Linked DNA regions of Cellulophaga algicola DSM 14237. Each later gene encodes a partner of the first gene's protein in a complex. Links are inferred from orthologs where the notes say so. Each region holds a gene or a part of one and is shown on either strand. Other genes may lie near its edges.

Region 1 (6,192 bases):
GCAAAGTCCGCCGTAAATTTCACTTTATTAACGAAATCTAAGAAATCTCCTGGACCATAATCCATTATTAAGCTTCCTTTTAAATCAGATTCTTTAGACTTTATTTCTAATGAATCGAAGGTCATTTGCTCTTTAGTATATTTAAATGAAGTAGCCATATGTACCACTTCCAAATCGCGTTTACTCTTAAACGCTAAATTCTGTATATTGGTAGTAACCTCAGGGCCTAATATTTTTAAAGCCTCTGCATCAATACTTAAATCGGTAAAATTTAAGACATCAGAATTTTCTAAATTTTCATCTATAAAAGTGAATTTACTATTTTCGATTACCACATCTGTTGCCGTAAACAAAAAAGGTGGTGTTGCTGGATCTCTTGGCTTACCATCATCTAGTTTATCAATAAAGACATTGATATTAGAACTGGTTTCACCTTTATACGTTTTTAGCTTAAAATTAAGGTCATCAATTGTAATTTTCCCAAATTCCAAATCTCCATTAATAAGATTTTTAATACTCAAAATTGAAGTATTTAGCTTCTTAACATAAAAAAGTGTGTCTTTTTGGTAATCTCTAATAAACACACCTTTCAAATCTGTATCCCAAGTAATAAAAGAAACTTTAAGCTTATCTAAAGAAATATCTGTTTTATACTTGTCGTTAATAGATTTGGTAACCTTTTCTGCTAATGAAGTCTGTACTACTGGGAGCGAAAAAACAAGCGTCGTCAAAACACAGATAATAAAAATTACCAGCAGGAAGCGAACTATTATTTTAACCAGTTTTTTGATAGGACTATTATGTTTTATCTTTGCACTCCAATTATTATTCCAATTTACATGGAAAACGAAACAATTTATATACTTGCCATTGAGTCTTCTTGTGATGACACTTCTGCTGCTGTTTTACACAACAATAAAAGACTCAGTAACGTGGTCGCAACACAAAAAATTCATGAAGAATATGGCGGTGTTGTTCCTGAACTTGCGTCAAGAGCACACCAACAAAACATAGTTCCCGTAGTTCATCAAGCGTTAGCTAAGGCAAATATCGATAAAAAACAGTTATCCGCCATAGCTTTTACACGCGGACCTGGACTTATGGGTTCATTATTAGTAGGAACCTCCTTTGCTAAGTCCTTAGCACTGGGTTTAAACATCCCATTAATTGAAGTAAATCATATGCAAGCGCATATTTTAGCGCATTTTATTGAAGAAGAAAATACTAAAAAACCAGCGTTTCCTTTTTTAGCAATGACAATTAGCGGTGGTCATACCCAAATTGTGCTTGTACGCGATTATTTTGATATGGAAATTCTAGGTCAGACTCTTGATGATGCGGTAGGCGAAGCTTTTGATAAATCTGCCAAAATATTAGGGCTACCTTATCCTGGTGGTCCATTGATTGACAAGTATGCGCAATTAGGGAATCCTAAAGCTTTTCCATTCCCTAAACCCAAAGTAGGCGAACTAGATTTTAGCTTTAGCGGTTTAAAGACCAGCATTCTCTATTTCTGTCAAAAAAAGGTAAAAGAGAACCCTAATTTCTTAGTAGAAAATAGAGATGATATTTGCGCCTCTATACAATACACCATAATAGATATTTTAATGTCTAAGCTTAAAAAAGCGGTAAAACAAACTGGCGTAAAAAGAATTGCAATAGGTGGTGGTGTTTCTGCAAACTCAGGGATCAGAAAAGCCTTAGTAGATGCAGAACAGCGATACGGATGGGAAACGTTTATTCCTAAATTTGAATACTGCACGGATAATGCTGCGATGATTGGCATAGTTGGGTATTTAAAATACAAAAAAAAGCTATTTTCAAATCAAGACATCAGCGCGAAAGCTCGTTATGTACTTACTGATTCTGAAAAATAATGGCCTATAACGAATACCTCTCTAAACGTATTGAAGCATCTTTTGCCTATTTTCCTAAGGAAATTTCTAGTGAGATTATTCCCAAAAGAATGTTTGGCGGCATTGCTTTTCTATACAAAGGAAAAATGACGATTGGCGTTATAAAACAAGATTTAATGGTCCGAGTGTTGAGCTCAAAAATGGAGGATATTTTAAAAAAAGAATATGTTCGTCCTATGGATTTCACAAAGAAACCGATTAAAGAATTTATTTACGTGAGTTCTAATGGCATAAAAACAGAAGAAGAATTACAATTCTATATCGAGCTTGGTCTAGAACACGCGCTAACTAAAATTTAATACAACCAAAAGCATGCAACTTTTTTACAATCCAGATATAAATCAAGATACCCCTGAGTTTATTTTTCCGACCGAAGAGAGCAAACACATTGTAAAAGTACTCCGAAAAAAAGAGGGCGACATACTACATCTCACCAATGGAAAAGGATATCTTTTTGAAGCTGAAATTTTACGCGCAGATTTACGCAAATGTGCCGTAAAAATAATTAAAGAAACTTATCATAAAAAAAATAGTCCAGCATTACATTTAGTAGTAGCGCCTACAAAAATGAACGACCGTTATGAATGGTTTTTAGAAAAAGCAACAGAAATTGGCGTTACAGAAATAACTCCTATTATTTGTGATAATTCAGAACGGAAAGTTTTAAAATTAGACCGTATGGAAAAGGTCTTACAGGCTGCCATGAAACAGTCGCTACAGTTTCATAAGCCAATATTAAATGAACCAATTAGTGCCAAAACATTTATAGAACAAAACAACCCCACCCACCAAGAAGAGCAACAATTTTTTATAGCTCATTGTGAGGAAACTGAAAAAATAGATTTAAAAGAGCGTTTAATACCTAGCCATAACGCCCTTATACTTATTGGTCCAGAAGGAGATTTTAGTACTTCTGAAATAGAAATAGCATTAAGATTAGGCTATAAGCCCGTTTCTTTGGGTGAAAACCGACTCAGAACAGAAACAGCGGCTATTTTTGCTTGTGCCACCATGAAATTAATCAACTAAGATAAGATCAAACATAAAAATACTGCCCTACCTATTTACACTTATTTTAGTAGCACCCGTAATATCAAGCGCACTGTTTTCAGCAATAAGTACTAATGAGATTTTTTCGTTTGGAAGTACACTATCAGGGATTTGAATAGCTTCGCTATTGTTCGTTTTTAGATTTAAATACTTTTCTGCAACGACTATATTACTATTTACTAAGGTTCTATTTCTATTTTCACCACGTTTCACTTCGGTAACTCTCTTATCTAAAACCAATACGACTCTCAGTTTTTTATTAGACAAATCTCCCGTAATCTCATAATCAAAATTAATTGTATTCACACTAGCCTTTACATAAGTAAGAGTAAGCTTATTACTAGGTTTTATTTTTTTATATGTATTGATATTTGCATACATTTCTGATGAATTAGACCCTACAAAATGCGTTACGCCGTTCACTACCACTTGCGGCGTATAATTACTCCTATTTTTAAATTTATAATTATAGGCCGTTTGTTTTTTTGTATAGATAGCTTTACTAAATGGATCTTTCCAGCCTATATAATTCCAATAATCTACATGATAAGATAACGGTATAACTTCTTCACTAAATTCTTTTTTCACTTGATCTAGCAAAACATCTGCAGGTGGGCAACTAGAGCACCCTTGTGAAGTGTACAAGGCTACAACCACAACACCTTGATTTTTATTAACAGGTAAATTTACCGACTCTACTCCGGGATTAAATGCAATTTTAAATGATGTAATCGCAAAACTTATTAAAAGTAATCCTAAAATTATCCCTTTATTCTTCATAATATTTTAAATTTGAAACTATACAGAATGTCGATTTTACATGAAAGTACTTACCCTTTTAGTTATTTTTATTAGTTTTTTAACAACGAACGCACAAGAAATCGCAATATTAAAGTATAATGGCGGCGGAGATTGGTATGCAAATCCTACAGCATTACCTAACTTAATTAAGTTTTGCAATACCAATATTGGCACTACGCTAAATGAGAAACCAGAAATCGTAGAAGCAAGCAGTCCTGAGTTGTTTCAATATCCTTTTCTACATATGACGGGTCATGGTAATGTGTTTTTTTCTCAAGAAGATGCAGACAACCTAAGAACCTATTTATTAGGCGGAGGATTTTTACATATTGATGACAATTACGGTATGGAACCGTATTTACGAAAAGAACTCAATAAAGTTTTCCCAGACAAAGAACTTGTAGAATTAAGCGCTGAAAATGCCATCTTTGAACAAACCTATAGTTTCCCAAAAGGCTTGCCTAAAATTCATGAGCACGACGGAAAAAGACCGCAAGCTTTTGGTATCTTTCACGAAAACAAACTCCTACTACTGTTTACTTTTGAAAGTGATTTAGGTGATGGTTGGGAAGACCCTCAGGTTCACAATGATCCTGAAGAAGTACGACTAAAGGCACTGCAAATGGGTGCCAATATTATTCAGTATGTTTTTAAAAATTAAGTAATGACTTCAAAAATTATATCAAGTGGCATTTTAAGAGCCCTAGGCATCATAGCCGCTATCTTACTTACCTTGTTCTTCCTTTACAAAATACAATCTGTTATAGCGTATTTATGTATCGCTGCAGTAATTGCATTAATAGGCAGACCTATCGTAATTTTTATCCGTAAACGTTTAAAAGCTCCTAATACTGTAGCCGTAATTCTTACTATGGTTTTAATGGTAGGTTTATTATCTGGAATCATTGCATTATTTATTCCATTGCTCACCGAACAAGGGAAAAACTTATCACTATTAGACATTAATCAACTACAAGAAAATATCAACGATTTATACAATCAGGTTACGCAATATTTTAGTTCTTCTCCAGAGAAAGTAACCAAAATGTTAGAAGAATCTCATCTCGAGAAAAACATATTCGAAGGCTTAGATGTAGGATTTATTCCGAATTTTTTAAATACCTTTTTAGATGTTTTAAGCACAGCTAGTATTGGATTATTTTCTGTTCTTTTTATTTCATTCTTCTTTCTTAAAGATAGCAATCTTTTGCAAAACGGACTCCTAATGTTCATGCCAAATGAAAAAGAGGGGAAGATGAAAAACTCTATTTTAAAGATAAACGATTTACTTTCTAGGTACTTTGTTGGACTCCTTATCCAGTTGTTTATTCTATTTGTTATCTATACCATTACCTTGCTTTTAGTAGGTATCGAAAATGCCATTGTAATTGCATTTTTATGTGCCCTATTTAACATCATCCCTTACATAGGACCAATCATTGGTGGCGTGCTTATGATTGTACTTACTATGACCACAAATTTAGATGCTGATTTTAGTACGATAATCTTGCCTAAAGCAGGCTACGTTGTCATAGGATTACTCATTGGACAGTTGATCGATAATTTCTTTTCGCAACCCTTTATTTTCTCTAACAGCGTAAAATCTCACCCTTTAGAAATATTCTTAATCATCATCATAGCTGGCTTATTATTCGGAATCGTAGGAATGATTGTCGCCGTACCTGGATACACTGTACTTAAGGTAATATTAAAAGAATTTTTATCTGAAAATAAGATTGTAAAATCACTCACCAATAACTTATAGTATCACTTTGAATAAAAATATATTAAATACTGGTGTTCAAGAATTTATATCTAAAAATTGGAATACTGACATCATGTCAGTATTACTTAAAAAACAACAATTTACAGCAGTAACTCAAAAAGAGCTCGTAGAACAGCTAGAGGCCAAAAAAAAGTGCAAAGAAAAGCTCTTTACTTGGTTTAACACTCCTAAAACTTACTACCCTAATAAATTGAATATTGAGCAAACCTCATCGGAAAATACTGCCCAATATAAGGCAAATTTAGTGAACGGAAATACATTGCTAGACCTTACTGGAGGCTTTGGTGTAGACAGCTTCTTTTTTAGTCAAAAAATCAAAGAAGTTTACCATTGTGAATTGGATAAAAATCTCTCTGAAATTGCACGCTATAATTTTGATATTTTAGGCAAAAAAAACATTAGCTGTATTCCTGAAAATGGATTGGATTTTTTAACAAAAACGAATTTGGATTTGGACTGGATTTTCATAGATCCTTCCCGAAGAAATGATGCTAAAGAAAAAGTGTTTTTCCTATCGGATTGCCTCCCGAATGTTCCAGAGAACTTAGCACTTCTTTTTTCAAAATCTAATCATCTTCTAATTAAGACTTCTCCTCTATTAGATTTTACGATTGGCATCAATGAACTGAAATTCGTAAA
Region 2 (4,507 bases), 1.2 Mb from region 1 along the record:
AATTATAAGACATTCCTAAATCTGCATTAAAGTAAGTAGCACTTATTCTAGACCCTACAATTGCAGGATCTGGCGTTACTGACCTAAACTCCGTTTCATCTAAACTACTCTGTAACATAGTACCACTTAGTCCAAAAGAAAGCTGATTTAAAGTACGTCCATCACCACCAAATTTTAAGTGGTGCGCGTAGGTAAATTTAACACCCGTCTGTGAGTGATAACCATTTGCATCATTAAAAATTATAGCGCCTACGCCACTTTTTTCACTTACTCTAAAATGTGCATTTAAAGTTTGCAAATTAGGGGCATCATCAACACTAAACCATTGTTTTCTAGCTGTAAGTCTAACTTTACCACCTTCTCCTATACCGGCCATAGAAGGATGAACTAAATAATAATTATCCGATAAGTAATCAAAATAAACAGGGATGCCTTCTTGAGCCTTAGTTGGGGCTACAAAAATTAGCAGGAGTAGTACTGAAAAATAAATCCTTTTCATTTAAATGTTTAAAGAGTGGTGTGTTCTAGTTTTTCTAAATATAAAGTATAACGATATAAATACAACATTATTATATATAGCTATAGTGGCAATTACTTTGTATTTTTGCTCCTAAAATAAAATTAAGATGAAAGAGTTTACGATAACTATTGTAGAAACTAATAATCCGGCCATACTTAAGTTCGATACGAACCACTTTATCACCAAAAGCAATAACTACGAATATAAAGATATTGATGAAGCTAAAAACTCACCACTAGCACAACAATTATTTTATTTGCCCTTTGTAAAAACTGTTTATATCTCTGCTAACTTTATTGCCTTAGAGCGTTTTAGCATTGTAGAATGGGATGATGTTAAAGATGAAGTTGCTCAGCAATTAGTAGAATATTTAAATAGCGGAGAACCCGTTATTTTCGAAGATAAAGACCCTAAAAAAGTACCTGCAACAGTATACGCAGAAAGCACTCCTAATCCTGCTGTGATGAAGTTTGTTTCTAATAAAACAATTGTACCTACGGCTTTTGAATTTAAAAATATTGACGAAGCTAAAGATTCAGAATTAGCAAAGAAATTATTTCATTTTCCTTTTGTAAAAGAAGTTTTCTTTGATGAGAATTATGCATCTGTTACTAAATATGAAGTTGCAGACTGGAATGAAGTGACCTTTGATATTAGAGAATTAATTAGAAATTTCATAGCCGATGGACTTGAAGTGGTTTCTGCCGAAAGTGTGGTAAAGAAAAAAGCTGAAGCCCCAAAAACACAACTTCAAGATGCAAACCTTGATGATACTTCTAAAAAAATAATTGATATTTTAGAAGAGTATGTGAAGCCCGCTGTTGCTAGTGATGGTGGTAACATCATGTTTAAATCATACGATAAAGAGACTAAAACTGTAAATGTTATTTTGCAAGGTGCTTGTAGCGGTTGCCCTTCGTCTACGTATACTTTAAAAAACGGAATAGAAAGCATGCTTAAAAATATGATGGCAGATCACGTTGAGAATGTTGTAGCTATTAACGGCTAAAACTTACGCTGTTAAATATTTTTCCTACATATATTCGTCATTCGATTTGAAATTTCTTACTTTTAAAGAAACACAAAATTAAAAATCATTATGGCAATTTTAAAAGTAATTGAAGTATTAGCAAATTCAGAAAAAAGCTGGGAAGACGCAACAAGAAAAGCAGTATCTCAAGCATCAAAAAGCGTTAAAAACATACGCTCTGTTTATGTTAACGAACAAAGTGCTTCTGTGGAAGACGGTGACGTAAAAGAGTTTAGAGTAAATGTAAAAATCACTTTTGAAATAAAGTAATTTGTTTTATTCTATAAAGTACTAAAAGCGCATTGTATGCGCTTTTTTTATGCTTTAAAATTAGAATAACCGTATAAGTGACGCTAATAATACAACTTTTGCCGTAATCCAATAATACGATAGGATATTAGTTTTAGATGAAGTTCCTTTGCGGTGAAAAGAATGTAGAATAGAATTAAAAAATTACATGGAGAAACTTACAGATTATCAAGAACATGTTGACAATGCAATAAAATGGATTTGGGGAGCACTTCCTAATTTAATTCTTGCTGTGTTAATCTTTATAGTTGGTTTATGGCTTATTAAAGTGGTTAATAAAATGGTTCGTAAATTCTTTATAAAGCAAGATTACGACCCATCCTTAGAAAGCTTCTTACAAAGCCTTATAAGCATAGGGTTAAAAATAACCTTATTTGTACTTGTTATTACCCAATTAGGCGTACAATCTTCTTCTTTGGTGGCTATAATTGGTGCTGCTGGTCTTGCTATTGGTTTAGCATTACAAGGATCACTAGCTAATTTTGCTGGAGGCGTACTTATCTTAATTTTTAAACCTTTTAAGGTTGGCGATTTTATCGCTGCTCAAGGAGTAGATGGTACCGTGAAAGAAATATCAATATTTACGACAAAATTAAGCACATTCGGGAATCAAATTGTTATTGTTCCTAACGGTCAATTATCTAATAACAACATTACCAATTACAATGCGCAAGATACTCGTAGAGATAAAATTTCTATTGGAATAGGATATGGTTCAGATTTAAAAAAGGCAAAAGAAATCCTTTTAAAAATTTGTGCAGATTATGAAACTATCTTCAAAGATCCAGCTCCAGTAGTTTATGTGGATGAATTGGCAGAAAGCTCTGTAAATCTTACGTTGCGTTTTTGGGCCAACAACTCAGATTTCTGGGAAGCACACTTCTATGTAATGGAGGAAACTAAACTTAGATTTGATGCGGAAGGAATTGAAATTCCATTCCCACAAGTAGTACAATACAATAAATAACGCTAAGCCTTTTTCTTCTTTAATACGATAAAGTCTTTTAAATAATAAGGTTCAAAGTAGGCAACATTTTCAAGGTTGTTTTCTTTGAACTTTTTATTAGAGAGCATTGCCATTTCTTTTGCTGAAGGCACAACCGTAGTTTCAAAACTAAAATTAGCGTGCGTTAAAGTCTCTTTACATTTTTGAGCTCCACTCCCTAAAATTAGCACCTTACCTTTTTCCGCGTAATCACGGAATGAATTTTCATCAATTACCTCTGCTTTGGTTTCTCTAATTTCTTCTAAATCATGATTGAAAACGGAAGAATACACTTCCATACGGCGGGCATCTAAAACAGGTATTACAAAACTTACATCATTAACATGGGCCTGATAAGCCATACTTTCCAATGTTGGTATAGAAATTAAAGGAAGGTCAAGTGCAAAACATAATCCTTTTGCTGCAGAAACACCTATACGCAAGCCTGTATAAGAACCAGGACCCTTACTTACCGCTATAGCATCTAAATCTTTTAGATTCAGCGACGCTATTTGCAAAACTTCTTCTATAAATATATGTAGTTGCTCTGCATGAGAATAAGCCGCGCTGTCAAACTCTTTAATTGCTAAAAGCGCTCCATTTTCAGCTATGCTCACAGAACAATTTGTCGTAGCCGTTTCTAAGTTTAATAATATTGCCATAATACTTGCAAAGATACATGCAACAACCAAATTTAAAACAAAAAAAAAGATCCATAATGAATTATGAATCTTATAGTATCGTGTTTCGTTTACCTTCTAATCTAATGTAATTGGCATTCCAAAATAAAATTCTAATACTTTAAGTCTAAAAATATAATCATATTTTGTTCGTATCAATTGTGCTTCTGCGTCATCTACCCTAGATTGTGCTTGGCTATAATCAAACGAGTTCATTAAACCTACATCAAAACGTTCCTTAGAATATTCAAAGGCTAAACGTCTTGCTTCAACGGTTTTTTCTGCCGCTTCAAAGGCCTTAGCAAAACTTTTTACATCCACATATGCTTGATTAATTGTGGTTTCTAGAGCTAACTTATCTTGCTCTAACTGATTCTTTGCTCTGTCAATACCAATTTTTGATCGTTTGATATTATTCTTTACTGTAAAGCCATTAAAAATAGGAATATTTAATTGTGCTCCATAAGAAATACCATCATTGATCCATAATTGGTCTTTAAAACTATCTCTAAAAAACTGACCAGAACCGGCATCAAACTGCTGTTGGCTAGAGTATCTAGTATTATAATTAAAGAAAGCTCCCAAAGTAGGTAACAAAGCTCCTTTGCTTATTTTTAAATCTTTTTCTGCTATAGCTACATTCATCTCTGATAATTTAATATCATTTCTAAAGATCAATGCCTTGTCATATATCGTTTTTGGAGAATTAGTCAATACTTCTGATGGCGGAATTTCAAAAGATTCATCGACAATATCAAAATTCTCATATGCGGTAATTTGTAGCAACTGTGCTAAATTAATTTTAGAGATTATGATTGAATTTTCTGCATTTACTATTTGTTGCTCTTGTGTTGCTGCTGTTGCTTCAACTTCTAATAAATCTCCACGAGCTACAACACCAGCATCTACTAACTCTTTCGTACGCTTTAAATCTTGTTGCGTCACTGCATACTGTGCATTAAATACATGTAAAGATTCTTTGT

What was found. The genes of interacting proteins can lie anywhere in the genome.
Region 2: the proteins of tsaD (region 1) and tsaB are in contact, whole or in part, in a solved structure (PDB 4WQ4), measured with the Escherichia coli proteins. The link is inferred for Cellulophaga algicola DSM 14237 from one-to-one orthologs.

The regions. Positions count from the first base shown.
Region 1 is NC_014934.1:3,550,247-3,556,438, reverse strand. The notes cover bases 1-2,858. They hold tsaD (tRNA (adenosine(37)-N6)-threonylcarbamoyltransferase complex transferase subunit TsaD), read left to right. Parts: upstream 1-839; coding sequence 840-1,877; downstream 1,878-2,858. Other genes in these bases: CELAL_RS15510 (16S rRNA (uracil(1498)-N(3))-methyltransferase), read left to right, coding at 2,229-2,858; CELAL_RS15515 (TfoX/Sxy family protein), read left to right, coding at 1,877-2,215; CELAL_RS15525 (translocation/assembly module TamB domain-containing protein), read right to left, coding at 1-731. Also shown: more of CELAL_RS15510, read left to right, coding at 2,859-2,945; CELAL_RS15505 (DUF1223 domain-containing protein), read right to left, coding at 2,973-3,746; CELAL_RS15500 (DUF4159 domain-containing protein), read left to right, coding at 3,787-4,428; CELAL_RS15495 (AI-2E family transporter), read left to right, coding at 4,432-5,532; CELAL_RS15490 (THUMP-like domain-containing protein), read left to right, coding at 5,540-6,192.
Region 2 is NC_014934.1:2,398,131-2,402,637, reverse strand. Bases 1,668-4,507 are described here. They hold tsaB (tRNA (adenosine(37)-N6)-threonylcarbamoyltransferase complex dimerization subunit type 1 TsaB), read right to left. Parts: upstream 3,507-4,507; coding sequence 2,829-3,506; downstream 1,668-2,828. Other genes in these bases: CELAL_RS10400 (TolC family protein), read right to left, coding at 3,603-4,507; CELAL_RS10410 (mechanosensitive ion channel family protein), read left to right, coding at 2,008-2,826; CELAL_RS10415 (dodecin family protein), read left to right, coding at 1,668-1,820. Outside these bases: CELAL_RS10425 (PorP/SprF family type IX secretion system membrane protein), read right to left, coding at 1-499; CELAL_RS10420 (NifU family protein), read left to right, coding at 627-1,529; more of CELAL_RS10415, read left to right, coding at 1,620-1,667. UniProt on the Escherichia coli protein: Required for the formation of a threonylcarbamoyl group on adenosine at position 37 (t(6)A37) in tRNAs that read codons beginning with adenine.